Regions from separate parts of the Streptomyces sp. CRCS-T-1 genome, predicted to be linked through region 3. Evidence: riboswitches for the same ligand, from Rfam matches in the RefSeq annotation. Region 3 holds a riboswitch; each other region holds the start of a gene.
What was found. Region 3 has a riboswitch for cobalamin ahead of cobN (cobaltochelatase subunit CobN). Riboswitches for the same ligand answer to the same signal wherever they lie in the genome.
Positions count from the first base shown of each region.

Region 1: linked by a shared signal. The riboswitch ahead of NNW99_RS27130 (prenyltransferase/squalene oxidase repeat-containing protein) and the one ahead of cobN (cobaltochelatase subunit CobN) in region 3 are both predicted to bind cobalamin.
Region 2: linked by a shared signal. The riboswitch ahead of NNW99_RS06105 (ABC transporter substrate-binding protein) and the one ahead of cobN (cobaltochelatase subunit CobN) in region 3 are both predicted to bind cobalamin.

Region 1 covers NZ_CP101651.1:5,989,033-5,992,300, reverse strand. The annotation lists gene NNW99_RS27140 (helix-turn-helix transcriptional regulator) at 1-316, shown strand, start outside; gene NNW99_RS27135 (SAM-dependent methyltransferase) at 319-1,134, opposite strand; cobalamin riboswitch at 1,313-1,445, shown strand; gene NNW99_RS27130 (prenyltransferase/squalene oxidase repeat-containing protein) at 1,557-2,765, shown strand; gene NNW99_RS27125 (SCO2322 family protein) at 2,762-3,268, shown strand, end outside.
Region 2 covers NZ_CP101651.1:1,368,117-1,371,384, forward strand. The annotation lists gene NNW99_RS06095 (MFS transporter) at 1-423, shown strand, start outside; gene NNW99_RS06100 (class I SAM-dependent methyltransferase) at 392-1,141, shown strand; cobalamin riboswitch at 1,234-1,357, shown strand; gene NNW99_RS06105 (ABC transporter substrate-binding protein) at 1,417-2,427, shown strand; gene NNW99_RS06110 (iron ABC transporter permease) at 2,424-3,268, shown strand, end outside.
Region 3 covers NZ_CP101651.1:191,848-195,115, forward strand. The annotation lists gene cobN (cobaltochelatase subunit CobN) at 1-1,876, opposite strand, end outside; cobalamin riboswitch at 1,946-2,097, opposite strand; gene cobG (precorrin-3B synthase) at 2,142-3,268, shown strand, end outside.

The sequences.
Region 1 (3,268 bases), 5.8 Mb from region 3:
GGTGGGCGGGGCGGAGGTGATGCGCGCTCAGCTCAGGCATCTCATCGAGGTGTGCCGGCTGCCGCAGGTCACCGTGCAGATCCTGCCGTTCCGCTCCGGCGGGCATGCCGCGGAGGGCGGTCCGGTCACCATTCTGCGGCTGCCCGGGGGCCAGTTGCCCGACGTGGTCTACCTGGAGCAGCTCACCACCGCGCTCTATCCCGACCGGCCGGCCGACATCGAGCGCTACTGGGACGCCATGAACCGGTTGGTGGTCGAAGCCGAGTCGCCGGACGAGACTCCGACCATCCTGCACCGCATACTTCAGGAGACCTGAGTTCAGCGCTTGAGGGCGACACCGCCGTACTGGTGCACCTCCGCGGGCAGGCCCAGGGCCTCGGCGTCGGGACGCCAGCGCGAGCAGGACGTGACGCCCGGCTCCAGCAGCTCCAGACCGTCGAAGTAGCGGGCGATCTGCTCGGGGCTGCGCAGGATGTACGGGATCGAGCCGCCGTCGTTGTACTGCCCGATGGCCCGGAGGTAGTCCTCGCTGGTGTCGGTGGAGTCGTACTGGACGAGGTAGCTGCCGGGCGGCAGCGCGTCGACCAGCTGCCGCACGATCTCGCGGGCCTCGTCGTGGTCCTCGATATGGCCGAGGATGCCCATCAGCATGAGCGCGACGGGCTGGTCGAAGTCCAGGGTCTTCCCGGCTTCCCGGACGATCGTGCTCGGCTTGCGCAGGTCGGCGTCGACGTAGTTGGTGACGCCTTCCGGTGTGCTGGTGAGCAGCGCGCGGGCGTGTGCCAGGACCAGCGGGTCGTTGTCGACGTAGACGATCCGGCTCTCCGGGGCCACCCGCTGGGCGATCTGGTGGGTGTTGTCCACGTTGGGCAGCCCGGTGCCGATGTCCAGGAACTGACGGATGCCCTCTTCGGCGGCGAGATGGCGGACGGCGCGGGCGAGGAAGTAGCGGGCGGCGCGGGCCCCGGTCTCGATCCCGGGGAAGATCTCACGGAACGCGTCACCGGCCACACGGTCGACTTCGTAGTTGTCCTTCCCGCCCAGCCAGTAGTTCCAGATCCGCGCCGAGTGCGGAACCGAGGTATCGATCTTGGAGAGCGGCTCCTGCTCGGAGTTCTCCACCTGATCAGTCATGGACGCTCCTGCGTGTGGTCGTGGAGCTTCACGTTAACCCGTTTTGCCTCACGGACAGGATCAACTCCTCGGCGTGGTGCAGCAGTTCGACCTCACCGCACATCCGGGCGGCGACCCGAGTCCAGGAGGCGTCCAGGTGGTGTTGTCGGCACGGGAGGAAGGTACTCTCGGCCGTTTTGCTACTTCCGGGTACAGTGGGCGGGTCGTCATCACCCGTACAGGGAGAAGCCGGTGCAATTCCGGCGCTGACCCGCAACCGTGGACCGCCCTGCCAGGCGGAAGCCGGATCGCCCCGTACGGATCGTGACCGGCTCACGTGCCCGGCGCCTGCCGGTGCACGGCACCGTCGAGGTATACGGAGCCGAGCCGCCGGGGTGTCCCGTGCTGCCCGGCTCCCTCACAGGGAGAGGCACCCGCCGATCATGAACGTCCGCCGCAGCGCCGCGGTCCTGGCCGCCGTCACCGTGATCGGCGCCGCCACGCCGGCCGCCGCCGCACCGTCGCCGAGTCCGTCCCCGTCGCTCCCCTCCGCCCTGTACGGCGACAAGGACCCCAAGTTCGACGGCGTCTGGCGCCAGTCGCTCGCCCTGCTGGCCCAGGACACGGTGGGTGAGAAGCCGGCCGCCAAGTCCGTCGAGTGGCTGGTCGGGCAGCAGTGCGCGGACGGCGGGTTCGCCGCGTACCGTCCCGACCCGGCCGCCGCGTGCGACGCCAAGACCATGCTCGACACCAACGCCACGGCCGCCGCCGTCCAGGCGCTCGCCGCGCTCGGCGGGCAGGACGCCGTCACCGACAAGGCCGTCGGCTGGCTGAGGTCCGTACAGAACAAGGACGGCGGCTGGGGTTACGCGCCCGGCGGCGCCAGCGACACCAACTCCACGTCGGTCATCATCGGCGCGCTCGCCGCCGCCGGTGAGAAGCCGGACCAGGTCGAGAAGGGCGGCAAGTCGCCCGACGACGCCCTGCTGAAGCTCGCCCTCCCCTGCGGCGGGGACGACGACGGCGCCTTCGCGTTCCAGCCGGACAAGAAGGGCGAGCTGGCCGCCAACGCGGACGCCACGGCGGCCGGTGTCCTCGGCGCCCTGGGCAAGGGCATGGTCGTGGAGGAGGGCAAGAAGTCCGGCGCCACGTGCGCGGACCCCTCCACGCCGCGGCAGGCCGCCGACAACGGCGCCGCGTACCTCACCCAGACCCTCGCCAAGGACGACGACCACCTCACCTCCGCCCTCGCCGGCGCGGACCCCCAGCCCGACCACGGCAACACCGCCGACGCGGTCGTGGCGCTCGCCGCGCAGGGCGAGACCGCGCAGGCCGAGAAGTCCGTGCAGTGGCTGGAGAAGAACTCCGCCGACTGGGCCGAGCAGGGCGGCCCCGCCGCCTACGCCCAGCTGATCTTCGCCGCCCACGCGACGGGCGTGAACCCGCGTGACTTCGGCGGCACGGACCTGGTGAAGCAGCTCAACGCGACGGGCCCGGCCCCGCAGGCCCCCGACCAGGCCTCGGCGACCGACGAGAAGGACGACTCGGGGTCGGGCTTCTTCGGCGTCTGGTGGTACGTCGGGGTCTGCCTCGTCGCCGGTATCGGCATCGGCTTCCTCTTCACCGGCCGCAAGAAGAGGCAGCAGTCGTGATCCGCCGGGCCGCTCTCCTCCTCCTGGCGGCCTCGCTCCTGCTGATCGCGGGCGCGGGCCAGGCCCAGGCCGCCGGTTACCGGTACTGGTCGTTCTGGGACCGCGAAGGCGACCGCTGGGTCTACGCCACCCAGGGCCCGTCCATGGCCCGCCCCTCGGACGGCGACGTCCAGGGCTTCCGCTTCGCGGTGAGCGAGGACTCCTCCGAGGCGGCCCGGCCGCGCGGCACGGCCGACTTCACGACCATCTGCGCGAAGACCCCCGCGCAGGACGGCAAGAAGCGCGTGGCGCTCGTCATCGACCCCGGCACCAAGGCGGACGCCCCTCAGGGCGAGGCCCCGCCCCCCGCCCGGACGGCCTGCGCCCGCGTCTCCCCCGACGCGACCACGGCGGAGGCCCTCGCGAGTGTCGCCAAGCCCCTGCGCTACGACACGAACGCCCTGCTGTGCGCGATCTCGGGCTATCCGGAGAAGGGCTGCGGGGAGCAGGTGGCGAGTTCCCGG
Region 2 (3,268 bases), 1.2 Mb from region 3:
GCGCTGACGGTCGGATTCGCGGGTCTGGCGGCCGGGCTGGCCGTGCTGGCGGTCGGCAGCCGGACCGCTCTGCTGGCGGGCGGGGCGCTGATCACCCTGGGCGACATCGTGCTGTTCCTGAAGAACGACCTGGAGGCGCTGCGCCGCAGCCCGCGCTCCGACGCCGTGGTCTTCGGCCAGCAGCGGCTGGCCGCGGGGCTCGGCGCCTGCGCGAGCGGGGTGCTGGGCGGGCAGCTGTACGGCCTCGGCGAAGGCGCCGGGCACACCGGCTGGTTCTGGCTGCTGGCGGCCGCGCAGTGCCTGCTGCTGCCTCCGCTGCTGCTCTTGCTGCGAAGGCACGCCGAGCGGCGAATGCAGGTCCCATCAGACGAAGAAGGAGCACTGAAGCCGCATGACACGGACGGGCGGGTTCCAGGACGATGACTTCTGGACGGAGTTCCACGACTTCCTCTTCTCCGAACAGCGCCACACCCAGGCCGAGGAACTCCTCGGCACCTCTCCCCTGCTGTCCTTCACGCCCGGCGCCCGGGTGCTCGACCTGTGCTGCGGCCCGGGCGTGTTCACCGTGCCGCTCGCCCGGCGCGGCTACGAGGTGACGGGCGTGGACCTCAGCCCGGCCCTGCTGGACCGGGCGCGCAAACGCTCGGCGGACACCGGCACCGACGTCAGCTACGTCCAGGCGGACGCGCGTGAGTTCGAGGCGCCGGGCGGCTTCGACGTCGTACTCAACATGTTCACCTCGTTCGGCTACTTCGAGGACCCCGCCGACAACGCGCGCGTGCTGCGCACCATGTACGACTGCCTGGCCCCCGGCGGCACCCTCGTCCTGGACCTCGCGGGCAAGGAACTGCTGGCCCGCAAGGTCACCCCGCCGAAGGTGGTGACGCGCGGTGAGGACCTGATGGTGCAGACGGACACCGTGCTGGACGACTGGGCGCGGCTGCGCAGCGACTGGGTCCTGGTGCGGGGCGAGCGGGTCACCCGAGCAACGCTGGTGTGGTTCGTGTACAGCGCCGTGGAGCTGCGGCGAATGGCCGAGGAGGCGGGGTTCGGGGGCGTGGAGGTCTTCGGCGGTTTCGACGGCCGGCCCTACGACGAGAACGCCGAGCGGCTGGTGCTGCGGGCGGTCCGGGAGGTGTGACGTGGGCACGGGGCGTGCGGGGCGGGGTCGCACGCCCTGTTGACCGCGACGGCGCGGAACGTACTATCACCAGGTCATCGCCGCGACGGGAGACAGGAAGCCGGTGCGAATCCGGCACGGTCCCGCCACTGTGACCGGGGAGTGCACCCCTTCGACACGCCACCGCGCGAGCGCGGGAAGGCGAGGGGGAACGTCGATCCGGGAGTCAGGACACTGACCCGCCGCGGGCCCGATCCGAGGAGCGCGGACTCCCCAGGAGGCTCTACGTGTCCCACCTGCTCTCCCCTGCCCGCCGCCGGCGCACCACCCTGCGCGGCGCGGCACTCGCCCTGTCGGCGGCGCTGCTCGTCGCCGGCTGCGGCTCGTCGTCCGACAGCACAGACCGGGACGCCAAGGCCTCGGCGCCCGCGGGCTTCCCCGTCACCGTGAACAACTGCGGGGTGAAGACGACGTACGACAAGCCGCCGTCGCGGGTCGTCACCATCCACCAGCACCCGGCGGAACTGATGCTCGCCCTCGGTCTGAAGGACCGCGTGGTCGGCACCGCCTTCCCCGACTCGGCCGTCCTGCCGGAACTGCGCAAGGACTACGAGGCGATACCGGAACTGTCGAAGAAGGAACCGTCCTTCGAGACGGTCCTGGAGGCAGAGCCGGACCTCGTCTACGGCGGCTACGGCAGTGCCTTCGCGGAGAACGAGGGCCGCTCCCGCAAGGCGTTCGCCGACGCCGGCATCGACACCCACCTCAACCGCGAGTACTGCGGCAAGAAGCGGGTCACGATGAAGGACACCTACGACGAGATCCGCACCGTCGGTGAGATCTTCGGTGTCTCCGACCGGGCCGACAAGCTGGTCGCCGACCTGGAGGGCCGGGTCGGCAAGGCGGCCTCCGCCGTCGAGGGCGAGTCCGCGGTACCGGTGTTCGTGTACGACAGCGGCGACAAGACCGCCTTCACCGCGGGCGGCAAGAGCCTCGGCACGGAGATCATCCGGCTGGCCGGCGGCAAGAACGTCTTCGCCGACCTCGACGACGTCTTCGGGGACGTCTCCTGGGAGCAGGTCGTCGAGCGCAAGCCCGAGGTCATCGCCATCTACGACTACGCCGGCGCCGGAAGCGTCGAGCAGAAGAAGAAGTTCCTGCTCTCCCAGCCGGCCCTCGCCGATGTGCCCGCCGTGAAGAACAAGCGGTTCGTCGTCCTGCCGCTGACCGCGACCCTGGTCGGCATCCGCTCCGCGTACGCGGTCGGGGACCTGGCGCGCGGGCTGCACCCCGAGAGCTCCCGGTGACGCAGCCGGCCACCGAGGCGCCCGCGGTGCGACGCCCTGTCCCGCCGGGGCGGCGGACGGGGCGCACCGGCCTGACGGTCACCCTGCTCGTCCTCACCGCCCTGCTCGTCGTCTCCGTCACGGCGGGCCTGGCGATCGGCTCCGTCCAGGTGCCGCCCGGGCAGGTCTGGGGCATCCTGACGCACGCGCTGGGCGCCGGCTGGACGGAGCCGGACTGGTCGGGGGCGCGCGAGACCATCGTGCTGGACGTGCGGGCGCCCCGGGTGCTGCTCGGGGTGGTGACCGGGGCGGGCCTCGCGGTCGTGGGCACCGCCCTGCAGGCCCTGGTGCGCAACCCGCTCGCCGAGCCGTATCTGCTGGGCGTCTCCTCGGGGGCGTCGCTGGGCGCGGTGTCGGTGATCGTGTTCGGGGTGAGCGTGTTCGGGCCGGTGTCGCTGTCGGCCGCCGCGTTCCTGGGCGCGCTGGGCGCGCTGCTGCTCGTCTACGCCACCGCCCGGACCGGCGGACGCATCACCTCCGTACGGCTCGTGCTGTCCGGGGTGGCGATCGCGGCGGTGCTCACCGCGCTGCTGGATCTGCTGCTGCTGACCACCGACCGGGGCAACGAGGCCCGTGCGGTGCTCGCCTGGACCCTCGGCGGCCTCGGCGGCGTCAACTGGGACACGCTGTGGCTGCCGAGCCTGGCGACGCTGCTGGGCGTCGGCGTGCTCATGGTGCAGTCCCGGAATCTGAACCTGCTGCTGGCGGGCGAGGAGGCCGCGACCACGATGGGGCTGGACGTGGCCCGGTTCCGGGCCCGGATGTTCGTACTGGTCTCCCTCGTGACGGGCGTGCTGGTCGC
Region 3 (3,268 bases):
GGATGAGGGTCCAGATCTGGGCGCGGATCGCCGGGAGCTTGGCGGGGTCCATGGAGGAGATCTGGGCGTACTCGTCGAGGAGCTGCTCCAGGCGCGCGATGTCGCCGTAGGAGTCGGCGCGGGCCATGGGCGGCACGAGGTGGTCGACGAGGGTGGCGTGGACGCGGCGCTTGGCCTGGGTGCCCTCGCCCGGGTCGTTGACCAGGAACGGGTAGATCAGGGGCAGGTCGCCGAGGGCGGCGTCGGGGCCGCAGGCGGCGGACAGGCCGGCGTTCTTGCCGGGCAGCCACTCCAGGTTGCCGTGCTTGCCGAGGTGGATCATCGCGTCGGCGCCGAAGCCGCCGTCCTCGGCGCGGGCGGCGATCCAGCGGTAGGCGGCCAGGTAGTGGTGGGACGGCGGGAGGTCCGGGTCGTGGTAGATCGCGATCGGGTTCTCGCCGAAGCCGCGCGGGGGCTGGATGAGGATCAGCAGGTTCCCGAAGCGGAGGGCCGCGAGGACGATGTCGCCCTCCGGGTTGCGGCTGCGGTCGACGAACATCTCGCCCGGCGCCGGACCCCAGTGCTCCTCCACCGACGTGCGCAGCTCCTCGGGGAGCGTGGCGTACCAGCGGCGGTAGTCGGCCGCCGGGATACGCACCGGGTTGCGGGCCAGCTGCTCCTCGGTGAGCCACTCCTGGTCATGGCCGCCCGCCTCGATCAGGGCGCGGATCAGCTCGTCGCCGTCGCCGGAGGCGAGGCCCGGCACCTCGGCGTCCGTGCCGAAGTCGTAGCCCTCCTCGCGCAGGCGCCGCAGCAGGGCCACCGCGCTGGCGGGGGTGTCGAGGCCGACCGCGTTGCCGATGCGGGAGTGCTTGGTCGGGTAGGCGGAGAGGACCAGCGCCAGGCGCTTGTCGGCGGGACGGATGTGGCGGAGCCGGGCGTGGCGTACGGCGATTCCGGCGACGCGGGCGGCGCGCTCGGGGTCGGCGACGTAGGCGGGGAGGCCGTCCTCGTCGATCTCCTTGAACGAGAACGGGACGGTGATGAGGCGGCCGTCGAACTCGGGGACGGCGATCTGGCTGGCCGCGTCGAGCGGGGAGACGCCCTCGTCGTTCTCCTCCCAGGCGGCGCGCGAACCGGTGAGGCACAGGGCCTGGAGGATCGGGACGTCCAGCTCGGTGAGCGCTCCGGCGTCCCAGGACTCGTCGTCGCCGCCGGCCGACGCCTGGGCGGGCTTGGTGCCGCCCGCGGCAAGGACCGTGGTGATGATCACGTCGGCGGTGCGGAGCTCTTCGATCAGCTCGGGCTCGGGGGCGCGCAGGGAGGCGACGTACAGGGGCAGGGCCCGGCCGCCCCCGTCCTCGACGGCGTCGCACAGGGCGGCGACGAAGGCGGTGTTGCCGCTCATGTGGTGGGCCCGGTAGTAGAGCACGGCGACGGTCGGACCGTCGGCGCCGGCGCGGGGCGTGCGCTCCAGCGGGCCCCAGGTGGGTGCTGCCGCCGGCGACTCGAAGCCGTGGCCGGTGAGCAGGACCGTGTCGGAGAGGAAGCGGGCGAGCTGCTCCAGGTTGGCCGGGCCACCGTGGGCGAGGTAGGCGTGTGCCTCGGCGGCGATGCCGACGGGGACGGTGGAGGCTTCCATGAGCTGGGCGTCCGGAGCCTGTTCGCCGGTGAGGACGACGACCGGGCGGCCGTCGGCCAGCAGCAGGTCGAGGCCGTCCTGCCAGGCGCGGATGCCGCCGAGGAGACGTACGACGACCAGGTCGACGCCGTCGAGAAGGCCGGGGAGGTCGTCGAGGGCGAGACGGGAGGGGTTGGCGAAGCGGTAGGGCACCGGACCCGCGGCCGCGCGGGCGCTCAGCAGATCGGTGTCGGACGTCGACAGGAGCAGGATCATGCGGCGTCGGCCTTCCTCGGGGTGTCCGCGCCCCGGGTGGTTCGAAATGGGGTCTCCCCTGCTCGGGCGATGCCGAGCGTTCGGGGAAGGGAGTTCCTGACTCGTCCGGCCGCATGGGCCGGACTCACAGTGGCGGGACCGCGCCGGACTCGCACCGGCTTCCTCCCCTGTCGCCGTCGTGGCGATGGCGGACCGGATGACCCGCCGCGATCATAGTAAGTGCCAGGGGAAGAGGGCACGGCATACACCAGGTGTGATGGTAGGTATGCTCGCCGCCATGTCCACGGCTGCCCCGCGCTCATCGCCCCAGGCCACAGCGGTCCCACGAGACCGCGGTGACGCCTGTCCGGGGACGCTGCGGCTGCACGCGGCGGACGACGGAGCGCTGGCTCGCGTCCGGATTCCCGGTGGTGTGCTGACCGTTGCGCAGGCGGAGACGCTCGGGGACGTGGCGGTGCGGCTGGGCGACGGCGACCTGCATCTGACCTCGCGCGGCAACGCGCAACTGCGGGGTCTGCCCGGTGGATGCGCCGGGGAGCTGGCCGAGTCGCTGGACGCGGCCGGGCTGCTGCCCTCGCACGGGCACGAGCGGGTGCGCAACATCGTGGCCTCGCCGCTGTCCGGTCTCGACGGGCGGGGCTTTCTGGACGTACGCCCCTGGCTGACGGCCCTGGACGCGGCGCTGTGCGCGAGCGAGGCGGCGCGGGCCCTGTCGGGACGTTTCCTGTTCGCGCTCGACGACGGACGCGGCGACGTGGCCGGACTCGATGCCGATGTGACGGTACGGGCGACGGCGGACGGCGGCGCGGAACTCACGCTCGGAGCGGCCGGACAAGCGCTGCGCGTCGGTGCCGAGGAAGCGGCCCGGGCCGCGCTGGCGGCCGCGGAAACCTTCCTGGAGGCGGCGCGAACGAGCGGGGACCGCGTCTGGCGCGTTGATGAACTGTCCCTCTCCGGCGACGAGTTGCTCGACGCGGTCGGCCGACGGCTGCGGGCCGAGGGCATCCGTCACGAGCGGCGGGACCGGGAGACCGTCCGCACGGCCGGACCGCCCCCGGGAGTCCTAGGCACCGCGCTCTCCGTGCACGTACCTCTGGGACGCCTCTCGGCACACCAGTGGCGGGAACTGACCCGCGTCGCCGCCGGTGAGCTGCGTCTCACCCCGTGGCGCGGTGTGGTTCTTCCCACACACGGGACGGACCCGGACGTATCCCTCGCCCGCCTCGCGGCCACCGGCCTGGTCACCGGCCCAGGTGACCCCTGGCTCCGTGTCGGTGCCTGTATCGGCAGCCCCGGATGCGCCAAGTCGCGGGCGGACGTACGGGCCGACGCGGCCGAGGCCCTCGACACGATCGAGCCGGGCGGCCTCCCCTTGTACTGGTCCGGGTGCGA